3 linked regions of the Cohnella herbarum genome follow. The protein of the gene in region 2 interacts with the protein of the main gene of each other region in a pairwise test. Links are inferred from orthologs where the notes say so. Each region holds a gene or a part of one and is shown on either strand. Other genes may lie near its edges.

Region 1 (3,848 bases), 2.4 Mb from region 2 along the record:
GATCGGATGATGAGGATTGGCCGCGTGAATTTTAAGCGCTAAGTTGTCTGCTAACTTACGGCTCCAATTCATTTTAGGTTGTCCTCCTTCTCCAATTTCTGACTCAGAATAAGCAGTACTGAAAGAGTAGCACCGACAGCAATCGTCAAGGTTAGGTTGTTAACTAGAAGAAATCGAAAGATAAGGGCAATCAATAAGACTTCTAGCAGGACTAGCCAGAGGTGCTTCCACCGCCACGAAGGAAAATCATAGGTGAACCCGAAACCGCGATAATAATAGAAGAAGGAAAAGGGGAATGCAATGGCAGCTGTTAGAACTTGTCCTAATACCAAGTACGATAGACTGCCTTGGACGGTCGCCATTTCCACTCCGAAAGCATCATAGAGCAGAAATACGATCATTTGAACGGTACCGACGAGAGCGTAACCCGTTATCATCATAACGGACGCCCATAAAATCCGAATTTTACTGACGAATTTAATAAACAGGGTGTAGGAAATAAGATAAGTTACAGGCACGATAATGGTAAATTCATTAATGACTGTTATATCTCTTGTCGAATAAGAGAATGTAGCTAAGAGGACGCTGAGAATTAATTTTTTTCCGATAAACTCTTTGAAAGGGAACCGAAACATCATATAGCTAGCCGAAATCGTACAAAACGCTTCAAGAGTATAAATGAGTATGTAGATGAGAGACTCCAACCAGCTACGCTCCCCTCAGCATTTATTTACTTAATTATACATAATTTTCTTGAAGTATACGAGAGTGGAAAAAAATTAATAGATAGGGGAGCATAACGCCCTCCAAGAGAGTTGCTTTCTAACGGAACCCATCGACGTTATTTTGACGAAAACGGGCGTATTCAAATTGTAACGGAACTAGGAGCCTTTATTTATGCTCATGTGACTTGTTTTCGTTGGAAAATACTTGAATAAGAGCGCTCATTTCCGTTAGAATTCGAAAAGTAACTTTTTAAGCAGAATAAGAGCTGTGGGCTCCGTTAGACTGAAACTATCGAAGTGAGCAGCCTGAACAATGTGCGATTCCTAATGCGATTGGATTGCCTTAGAGCATATCGCTAATCGGTGGATTAACCGTAATTTTGCGAACGCGCAAAAAACCCCCATATCCCTGCTAGCACACAGAGGTGCAGACAGTGAGATAGGGGGCGTTTTCACTTCTTCTATAGGATATTAACCTTCGAGAAGCAGCGTTTCCGGATCTTCGAGCATTTCCTTGATTTTGACGAGGAATTGCACGGCTTCCGCTCCGTCCACGATTCTGTGGTCGTAGGAGAGGGCGATGTACATCATCGGACGGTTTTCCATGCGCTCGGCATCGATCGCGACCGGACGAAGTTGGATCTTGTGCATGCCTAGGATACCGACTTGAGGCGCGTTCAGGATCGGCGTCGACAGCAAGGAGCCGAATACGCCGCCGTTCGTGATCGTGAACGTTCCGCCTTGCAGCTCGGACAATTCCAGCGTATTGTTGCGGGCTTTGCCGGCGAGTTGAACGATCGTGCGCTCGATTTCGGCGAAACCGAGACGGTCGGCTTCGCGGAGAACCGGAACGACCAAACCTTCTTTAGCGGAAACGGCGATGCCGATGTCGTAGTATTTTTTGACGATAATATCTTCGCCGTTGATTTCAGCGTTCAAGTGCGGGAATGCTTTCAACGCGCCTACGACCGCTTTGGTGAAGAAGGACATAAAGCCCAATCCGACTTCGTGTTTCTCCTTGAAGGAGTCTTTGCGGCGTTTACGAATCTCGAGAATGGCGGACATGTCGACTTCGTTAAAAGTCGTGAGCATGGCAGCTGTTTGCTGCGCTTCGACCAACCGTTTGGCAATGGTCAAGCGACGGCGGGACATCCGTTTGCGCTCTTCCGGTTTGTTCGAGTTGGAAGTCGGCTTGTCGACGGCCGGTGCTTTCGCTGCCGCCGCTTGCGGCGCGGGTGCAGGTGCGCCAGCAGACGCAGTACCCGCCGAAGCGACATCGTTCGCATGGATACGACCGATCGGATCGCGCGCAGGCAACGTATTCAGGTCGATGCCTTTCTCGCGTGCGAGCTTTCTTGCTGCCGGAGTGGCCAGCGTGGAAGAGCTATCGTTTCCGCCGGAAGCTACCGCCGGTTGTGCCGGAGCAGCAACTGGCGCAGCAGGAGCTGGGGCCGCTGCCGGGGCGCTAGCTTGCACAGGTGCAGGAGCAGCTGCCGGAGCCGTTGCTTGGCCGGCCGCGCCGATTTTACCGACGGATTCGCCGATTTTTACCGTATCGCCTTCGCCTGCAAGAATCTCGGAGATCACGCCGTCTTGCTCGGCGCTTATTTCCAAGTTTACTTTATCCGTTTCAAGCTCCAGTAAGAGGTCGCCTTGTTTGACGCTGTCTCCGACTTTGACGATCCATTTGGAAATCGTTCCTTCCGTAATGGATTCGCCCATCGCTGGTACTATAATGTCATGCATTGCTGTTTACCTCCCGGATTTAACTGCGGATTTCTTTTTCTGAACCAAGGTTTGATTAATAATAAACTGCTGCTCGAAAGCGTGAATTTGTTGGTAGCCGCTCGCCGGGCTGGAACGTTTCGGACGTCCGTTATAGCTGACCGTCGTCTTGGAAGTTTCGACGATGTCGCGAATACGCGGTTCGATATAGCTCCACGCGCCCATGTTTCTCGGTTCTTCTTGAACCCACAGAACTTCGGTCAAGTTCGGATAACGGTCCACGATCGCTTTGAGCTCATGTTTCGGGAACGGATAGAGCTGCTCGACGCGGACGATATGCAACCAATCGCGGTTAACGTCCGCCGATTTGTTCAGTTCTTCCGCCAAGTCGATCGCGACTTTACCGGTACACAATACAAGTCTTTCCACGCGGGCCGGATTCAGACCCAGTCCAGGCTGTTCGACGACGGTTTGGAAAGAACCTTCGCTAAGCAGATTAGCCGGAGACGCGACGAGCGGGTTGCGGATCATGCTCTTAGGCGCCATCACGATAAGCGGACGAGCGTCTTTCGTATTCATGATCGATGCTTGACGGCGAAGCAGGTGGAAATATTGGGCGGCGCTGGACAAATACGCGACGGTCCAGTTAGCCTCGCCGGACATCTGAAGGAACCGTTCCATCCGCGCGCTGGAGTGCTCGGGTCCTTGACCCTCGTATCCATGCGGCAACAGCATGACCAATCCGGAACGTTGCGACCATTTGGATTGACCCGCGGAAATAAATTGATCGATGATCACTTGCGCGGCATTCATGAAATCGCCGAATTGCGCTTCCCAGATAACCATCGTTTCGGGAGCATAAACATTGTAGCCGTATTCCAATCCAAGCACGCCGGCTTCGGATAATGGACTGTTATGAATCGCGAAGGAAGCATTCGCTTCCGGGAGCGAATGAAGCGGGCAGAAAGTATCGCCCGTCTCGGAATCGTGAAGAACGAGGTTCCGGTGAGCGAAAGTCGCTCTTTCCACGTCTTGTCCGCTCAGCCTCATCGGCGTTCCGTCCGCAAGTATCGTAGCGAACGCCAACGTCTCGGCATGGCTCCAATCGACTTTCTCGCCGTCGTTAAGCGCATCGGCCCGACGCTCGAGAATACGTTGCAGCTTTCCGTAGACTTTGAACGTTTCCGGCCACTTGAGCAAGCCCTTATTGATGCTGCGAAGCTTATCCATCGGAACGGACGTTGCCGGCTTGGCTTCGCTTGGGTTAAAGGCAGTCGGCTGCGATTGGTGGACGGAGTCTTTGTGCTCCTGACCTTTGACTTGATCGTAAGCCGTCTTCAGCTTGTTCTGTACGTCGCGCTTGATCTGTTCAGCGGCATCTTCCGACAAGTGCCCTTC
Region 2 (3,849 bases):
GATCAAGGACCTTCAACCGAATCGCATGCCGAAGCGGCTGGCGGCGCAAGCGGCAACAGCGCAACGGGCGGAGCGGATACGCAAGGCCAACCGGCGCAACAATCGGCGGTCGAAGCACCGGCTGAGACGCCAGCTGCTGCCCCTGTTGCAGCGCCTGCGGCTCCATCGTCCGGCGGAGGATTGGTTCTTGCCACTCCTAGCGTTCGGAAGTTTGCTCGCGAGAAGGGCGTAGCGATATCCGAAGTAGCCGGCAGCGGCAAGAACGGACGTATCACTCGGGACGACGTGCTCGGATTCGCTTCCGGCGGAGCGCCGAAAGCAGCCGAAGCGGCTTCCGCGTCGGAGGCTAACGCTGCTGCTCCCGTTAGCGCGGCTCCGAAAGCTGCCGCGTCCGTTAGCGGACCGGGCGTCGAAGAGCGCGTTCCGTTCAAAGGCATCCGCAAAGCGATTGCCAATGCGATGGTTAAATCCGTCTATACGGCTCCGCACGTGACGCTTATGGACGAAGTCGACGTTTCGGGTCTCGTAGCTCTTCGCACGAAAGCTAAACCCGTAGCCGAGAAGAAGGGTGTCAAGCTGACGTATTTGCCGTTTATCGTTAAGGCGCTGGTGGCGGCTTGCCGCGAATTCCCGGCGATGAACGCGATGATCGACGAAGCGGCTAACGAGATCGTCTACAAGAAATACTACAATATCGGTATCGCTACCGACACGGACAACGGCTTGATCGTTCCGGTGATCTTCGATGCGGATCGCAAGAACGTTTGGTCCGTCGCGAATGAAATCCGCGATCTTGCAACCCGCGGTCGCGATGGCAAATTAACCGCGGCCGAGCTTAAAGGCAGCACGATCTCGATTACGAACATCGGATCTGCCGGAGGCATGTTCTTCACGCCGGTTATTAACTTCCCGGAGGTCGCTATCCTCGGAACGGGACGCATTACCGAGAAAGCGGTCGTCAAGAACGGCGAAATCGTTGCCGCTCCCGTAATGGCCTTGTCGTTAAGCTTTGACCACCGTATCATCGACGGCGCTACGGCGCAAAATTTCTTAAATTACATTAAACAGCTGCTCAGCGATCCTGAACTGCTTGTTATGGAGGTGTAATCCATGGTCGTAGGGGACGCTTCTCTAGATATCGACTTGTTAGTCGTCGGCGCCGGACCTGGCGGTTACGTAGCCGCGATTCGTGCCGCGCAATTAGGACAGAAAGTCATCATCGCGGATAAAGCCAAGTTCGGCGGAGTTTGCTTGAACGTCGGTTGTATCCCATCCAAAGCTCTGATCAACTCCGCTCATCATTACGAATCGATGCTTCATGCTTCCGATTTCGGATTGTCCGCGGAGAAAGTCAGCGTGGATTTCGGTAAAGTGCAGGAGTACAAAACTTCCGTCGTTAACAAAATGACGGGCGGCGTGGAAATGCTGCTGAAAGCGAACAAGGTCGAAATGTTCAACGGCGAAGTGATGTTCATCAACGAGAACGAAGCTCGTTTGTTCAATGACCAAGAAGCGCCTCGTTACCGTTTCAAGAATTGCATCATCGCGACCGGATCCCGTCCGATCGAGTTGAAGCCTTTCCCGTTCGGCGGCCGTATCTTGTCTTCGACCGAGGCGCTCAGCTTGCCTGAATTGCCGAAGAGCCTGATCGTCATCGGCGGCGGATACATCGGCATCGAGCTTGGTCAGATGTATTCCAAATTCGGAACGAAAGTAACCGTGCTGGAAGGCGCGGATACGATTCTTCCGGGCTTCGACAAAGACATGAGCCAGCTTGTCGTGAAGAAGTTGAAGAAGTCCAACGTGGACATCGTGAACGGAGCGCTCGCCAAGGGCGCGGAACAAACCGACAAAGAAGTTACCGTAACGTACGAAGTCGGCGGAGAGCAGAAGTCGGTTACGGCCGATTACTTGCTCGTGACCGTCGGTCGCCGTCCGAATACGGACGGAGAGCTTGGTTTGGAACTGATCGGCGTTAAAGTCGGCGAGAGAGGCCTGATCGAGGTCGACGATCAATGTCGCACCAACATCAAGCACATCTTCGCGATCGGCGATATCGTTCCTGGAGCTGCTCTAGCGCACAAAGCTTCTTACGAAGCGAAAGTCGCCGCCGAAGCGATTGCCGGATTGCCGTCCAAAGTCGATTACAAGTGCATTCCTGCCGTTGCTTTCTCGGATCCGGAATGCGCAAGCGTCGGTTACACGGAAAAAGAAGCGAAGGAAAAAGGGCTTAAAGTGAAGTCCAGCAAGTTCCCGTTCGGCGGCAACGGTCGCGCGGTAACTCTGAACGGCGCGGACGGCTTCCTGAAGCTCATTCACGACGTAGATACCGGCTTAGTGCTCGGCGCGCAAATCGCCGGCGTAGAAGCATCCAATATGATCGCCGAGCTAGGACTCGCTATCGAAATGGGCGCAACGATCGAGGATATCGCATTGACGATTCATGCGCATCCGACATTGGCCGAGATTACGATGGATGCGGCCGAGCTTGCCATGGGTCACCCGATCCACACTTTGGCTCCTAAATCTTAAGCGATTAACATAGAACCTTTATGAAGGGAAGGCTTCTCGCGCTGCGCGAAGCTCCTTCATAAAGGTTTATTTCATATGATTAAAGAGTGGCATTCGCCAAAGGAGAGATGGCTTATGAGCGAGGAAGCAAGACCGGTCAGCCGATCGCGGTCGATTATGACGGAACTCGTCTTCCCGACGGATACGAACCATCATGGGACGATGTTCGGCGGAACGTTAATGAAATACATCGATAAAATTTCCGCGATCTCCGCGATGAGACATTGCGGCAAACCCGTCGTTACGGCTTCCACGGATAGCCTCGATTTTCTGGCGCCGATCCGAATGGGGGAAGCCGTGGAATTGGAAGCGTTCGTTACCTCGACGAACCGCAGTTCCATGGAGGTATACGTGGTCGTTCGGGCGGAAAACCTGTTCACGCGCGACCGAAGGGTGACCTGCACGGCCTTCTCCACGTTCGTAGCGGTAGACGAGAATGGCAAACCGGTTCCCGTACCGCCTGTAATCCCCGATAACGAAGCGGAGCGGAAGCTATTCGACAGCGCGCCCGAGCGTTACGAACAACGCAAGAAAAGGCGGTCCCAGCGGTTCTCGTCGACAGAGTGACAAGCCGGATGGTACAATAAACAACAAAATCCTACGTCGAGGTGTGTTTTCCTTGCGCAATTATTTAGATTTACTTCAAGATGTGTTGGACAACGGCACGTCAAAAGGAGACCGGACGGGTACGGGGACGTTATCCGTATTCGGCAGGCAATTGAGGTTCGACTTATCGGAAGGATTTCCGCTTGTCACTACTAAAAGAATCCATCTGAAATCGGTCGTACACGAGCTGTTGTGGTTTCTGAGAGGCGATACGAATATTCATTATCTGAAAGAGCACGGAGTGCGGATATGGGACGAGTGGGCCGACGAGAACGGAGATTTAGGTCCCGTATACGGCTCGCAATGGCGTGCTTGGGAAACTCCGGACGGCCGAGTCATTGATCAGATTCAGCAGGTCGTGGACGGGATTAAAAATAATCCGAATTCCCGGAGGCATCTCGTTAGCGCGTGGAACGTCGCGGTCATCGATGAAATGAAGCTTCCCCCTTGCCATTTCGTATTCCAGTTTTATGTCGCGGACGGCAAACTGTCGTGCATGCTTACGATGCGTTCCGTCGATACGTTCCTAGGGCTACCGTTTAATATCGCTTCGTATGCCTTGTTAACCCATATGATCGCCCAGCAATGCGGCCTGGAAGTCGGAGAATTCGTCTGGTCCGGCGGAGACGTCCACATCTACAGCAATCATCTGGAGCAGGTGAAGCTGCAATT
Region 3 (4,052 bases), 3.4 Mb from region 2 along the record:
CAGCGACGAGCTCCCGCATCCGCTCCAGGGATTCCTTGTGCGCCATTCCTTTTTTACCTCGCTTTAATATGAAGATAGTAGGCTTCCCCACTAGTCTATTTCAGCGCCAGAACAGTGTCAAATCGCATGCGCAAAAGAGTTCATGGCCTGCCTCTTGTTTCAGCCCGACTCTCGGCGTTTAATGAAGGGTACCACATCACAGAGGAGGTGAGGAAGATGGATAAAGAGCGTTATTACGTCTCCGTCTCCACCTATATGGTAGGCAAAGAACCGTCGTTGACGGATCAGTTCATCGTACTGGCTACCGAAGACGAACGCAACCACTTGCTCGCGCTGCTGAGCCGGGAACAGCAAGCGATGGAGCAAATGTATATCCGGGAACAACTTCCGTACAAATCGGCGGATTACGATAAAATGGCAACCGGATATAACGGTAATAGAACCGAAATCTATCGCTACATCTATAAGATCGGCACGATCGAGACGAAACGGCATATCGAATACATGGATGTTCTGCCGCAAACGCGAACGCGGGATAACCCGCGCGAACGCAACGGCACACAAGAGAACGGAAAATCGAAATAAAAGCGGGCTCTCGGGAGCCCGCTTTTCGAATCGCCTCATTACGGCGATTTTTATTATATTTTCGTCACCGGGGCAAATGCGGCCAACAACCGCTTAACGCCGGTAGGCGCAGGAAACGCAATTTGCAGCTCGGCATCGTTGCCCGTCCCCTTCACGGCAACGACCGTGCCGACGCCCCACTTCGCATGCTGAACCTTATCTCCGGCCACGATGGCCATTCCGTCCCCTACGGGCTTGGAAGCGGAAGGCGTCTGCGGTCGAACGACCGAAGCGCCGCTACCTCCGTTCGTCGGAGCAATGGTCGGCCTAGCGCCGAACCCTGAAGGCGGATACCCCCCTCCGGCGGAACTCGGCGAGGCAGAACGCGCACCATATCCGCCTCCGCCGCCGTTACCTCCGCCTAAGCGGGAGCTGTAACCCCCGTAGGATCCCGAGCGTCCTCCTCCGGCAGGCTCGACCGCTTCCTTCAGTTCGCTCGGAATTTCTTCCAGAAAACGCGAAGGCGCATTCGTGCTCGTCCGACCGTACAGAAGTCTCATTCGGGCGCAAGTTAAGTAAAGCTTCTTCTCCGCTCGCGTAATCCCCACGTAAGCTAGCCTGCGCTCTTCTTCCATCTCCTCATTGTCCATGAACGAACGGCTGCTCGGGAATAACCCCTCTTCCATTCCAACGATGAACACGATGGGAAACTCCAAGCCTTTGGCGCTATGCATCGTCATGAGAGTGACCGCGTCTCCGCTGTCTTCATCGTCGTCGTCCATCGAGTCGATGTCCGCAACCAAAGCCAATTCCGTCAAGAAAGAAACAAGCGACTTGTCTTCGTTGCGTTTCTCGAACTCTTGCGTTACCGATAGGAACTCTTCGATATTTTCCAGCCTCGACTTCGATTCCAACGTGTTCTCGCGCTGCAGCTCTAACCGGTATTCGGTGAGCTCGAGCAACTTCTCCGTCAGTTCCGTCACGGATAAATATTCGACCATTGCGCTTAGGTTACGAATGAGATCGCGGAATTCCGATAATGCGGCCTTAGCGCGGGTCTGAATGTCCAAATGATACAGCCCGTCGCCAAGCAAGCCGTCTCCTTCGTTCAGCACCTTAAGCATCGACACCCCTTTACGGGTCGCTTCTTCCTGAACCTTAGCCATCGTCGTATCGCCTAAGCCCCTCTTCGGCACGTTCACGATCCGGTTAAGGCTGTTATCGTCATCCGGGTTGGAAATTAATCTAAGATAAGAAAGAATGTCTTTAATCTCTTTGCGATCGTAGAACTTGATGCCGCCGACGATCTGATAAGGAATCTCCGATTTGATCAGAATTTCCTCCACGACCCGGGACTGCGCATTGGTCCGATAGAGAATCGCATGATCTCCGTAACGGCGAGCGTTTTGACGGTTTTTGCGAATTTCGCCGGCAATGAAGTAACCTTCCTCATGCTCGGAATCGCCTTGATACACGATGATCTTGTCTCCGCCGTTCTGGTCCGTCCACAAGTTTTTCGCTTTGCGACCCATATTGTTCTTAATGACCGCGTTAGCCGCGTCCAGAATATTAGAGGTCGAACGGTAATTCTGCTCGAGCAAAATGCTCTGCGCTTCCGGATAATCGGCCTCGAAGTTCAGAATGTTCGTAATGTCCGCTCCGCGCCAGCGGTAGATCGACTGATCGCTATCCCCGACCACGCAGATGTTGTGATGCTTCTCCGCCAACATTTTACATAACGTATACTGCGCTCTGTTCGTATCCTGATACTCGTCGACGTGAACGTATTTGAATTTGTTCTGGTAAAACTCCAAAACTTCAGGAACGTCCTTGAACAATTGAATCGTCAGAAGAAGAAGGTCGTCGAAGTCAAGCGAGTTGTTCGCTTTAAGTCTCCGTTGGTATTGCGTGTAAACCTTGGCCACGATCGTTTCGAAAAAGTCGCCTTGCCGTTGCTCATACTGGGCCGGGGTTAGCAGTTCGTTCTTCGCCGCGCCGATCGCCGCCTGCACCGCTTTCGGTTCGAACTTCTTCACGTCGATATTGTTGTCCTTCATCACGTTACGAATGACGGACAGTTGATCCGTAGAATCCAGAATGCTGAAATTCGAGCCGAATCCGATACGTTCGATGTCTTTGCGCAAAATCCGCACGCACATGGAGTGGAAGGTGCTTACCCAGATGTCTCTGCCGGACGGACCGATCAGCTTGGAAACCCGGTCTTGCATCTCTCGCGCGGCTTTATTCGTAAAGGTGATCGCCAATATGCTCCACGGAGCGGCAAGGCGCTTGGAAATCAAATAAGCGATACGGTGCGTAAGAACCCGGGTTTTACCGCTTCCCGCTCCGGCCATAATCAGCAACGGACCATTGGTCGCAATGGCCGCTTCCTTCTGTTTCGGATTTAGCTTATTAATTGAAGCATCGATATCGATCGCGTTCGTATTATCCCGTTCAAAAAACATGTCCGTGCTCCTTTAATGAAAGGTTAACCGCGCTGACCGTAGCCAGGGCGGCATCCAAATCGTGATAGATGATATTCCCCACGACGACCGTATCCGCATGGCTAGCCGCTTGCGCCGCCCGCTCCGCGCTGTCGATTCCGCCGCCGTAGAACAAATGCGCCTGTTTGAGATTGTTTTTGATTCGCTTCAACAGCTCCATATCACCGAACGTTCCGCTGTACTCTACGTATAACACGGGGACGTTCCATAAGCGATCCGCCACCTGGCTGTAGGCGAGAGCTTCGTTGGCGGAGATATTCGCCTCCGCGCCCGAAATTCTGGCAACGGTGGAATCCGGGTTCAGGACAAGGTACGCCTCGCCCACGATCGACTCCCAAGGAAGCAGATGCCCATAATCGCGCAGAGCCTCGACATGATGGCCGATCAGCCATTCCGTTCGCTTGGTATTCAGCACGCTCGGGATAAAATAGCCGTCGAACCCGGGCACGCCGCACGACGGATCGGACAATTCGAAGGCGCACGACACTTCGTACCTGCGAATGCGCGACATCAGATCGACCGTGTTGTCGAACGTTACTCCGCTAGAGCCGCCTACCAGTATCGCGTCCGTTCCGGAAGTGCATATCGCGTCCAGCGTTTCGTCGTCGATGGGACGGTCGGGGTCTAGCTTAAATACGTGTTTCCAATTGCTATAAAATAAGGGGAGCATATAGCCTCCATGTCGATTGATAGGTTACCTTCTAGTCTACAGGAATTCGGTGTTTCTTCCAAGCAAAAACGGCTATCTCCGTCCTTGGATAAAGTAGGAACGTCTATCGAAGCGGTCCTAACGAAATTCAAAGCCTTCGGCATCGGCGCCGAAGGCTTTGTTGCTTACCTATTGTTCAAAAAGCAAACTCCCTCTATAACTCGTAAATTCTAGCCTCATGAGGCCTTAGCACGATTCGGTCCACCGATTCGGCTTCGCTGACCGCATAGTTTGATATCAGTAACTTTCTAGTCGGCCCTATATATTCCGAAGAC

Evidence for each region.
Region 1: the proteins of lpdA (region 2) and odhB interact in binary tests that used the Escherichia coli proteins (3 or more experiments, as listed by UniProt). The link is inferred for Cohnella herbarum from one-to-one orthologs.
Region 3: the proteins of lpdA (region 2) and pcrA interact in binary tests that used the Escherichia coli proteins (3 or more experiments, as listed by UniProt). The link is inferred for Cohnella herbarum from one-to-one orthologs.

Annotation. Positions count from the first base shown.
Region 1 is NZ_CP051680.1:3,533,737-3,537,584, reverse strand. The notes cover bases 335-3,225. They hold odhB (2-oxoglutarate dehydrogenase complex dihydrolipoyllysine-residue succinyltransferase), read right to left. Parts: upstream 2,472-3,225; coding sequence 1,197-2,471; downstream 335-1,196. Other genes in these bases: HH215_RS15745 (2-oxoglutarate dehydrogenase E1 component), read right to left, coding at 2,478-3,225; HH215_RS15755 (hypothetical protein), read right to left, coding at 335-440. Also shown: HH215_RS15760 (accessory gene regulator B family protein), read right to left, coding at 1-72; more of HH215_RS15755, read right to left, coding at 69-334; more of HH215_RS15745, read right to left, coding at 3,226-3,848. UniProt on the Escherichia coli protein: E2 component of the 2-oxoglutarate dehydrogenase (OGDH) complex which catalyzes the second step in the conversion of 2-oxoglutarate to succinyl-CoA and CO(2).
Region 2 is NZ_CP051680.1:1,131,130-1,134,978, forward strand. Bases 430-3,321 are described here. They hold lpdA (dihydrolipoyl dehydrogenase), read left to right. Parts: upstream 430-1,110; coding sequence 1,111-2,532; downstream 2,533-3,321. Other genes in these bases: HH215_RS04785 (dihydrolipoamide acetyltransferase family protein), read left to right, coding at 430-1,107; HH215_RS04795 (acyl-CoA thioesterase), read left to right, coding at 2,647-3,138; thyA (thymidylate synthase), read left to right, coding at 3,191-3,321. Also shown: more of HH215_RS04785, read left to right, coding at 1-429; more of thyA, read left to right, coding at 3,322-3,849. UniProt on the Escherichia coli protein: Lipoamide dehydrogenase is a component of the glycine cleavage system as well as of the alpha-ketoacid dehydrogenase complexes.
Region 3 is NZ_CP051680.1:4,562,860-4,566,911, forward strand. The notes cover bases 335-3,429. They hold pcrA (DNA helicase PcrA), read right to left. Parts: upstream 3,030-3,429; coding sequence 639-3,029; downstream 335-638. Other genes in these bases: HH215_RS19485 (hypothetical protein), read left to right, coding at 335-585; pcrB (heptaprenylglyceryl phosphate synthase), read right to left, coding at 3,019-3,429. Outside these bases: NAD-dependent DNA ligase LigA, read right to left, coding at 1-46; more of HH215_RS19485, read left to right, coding at 217-334; more of pcrB, read right to left, coding at 3,430-3,738; HH215_RS19500 (glycoside hydrolase family 13 protein), read right to left, coding at 3,932-4,052. UniProt on the Escherichia coli protein: A helicase with DNA-dependent ATPase activity. Unwinds DNA duplexes with 3'-5' polarity. Translocates on single-stranded DNA with 3'-5' polarity. Initiates unwinding more efficiently from a nicked substrate than double-stranded DNA.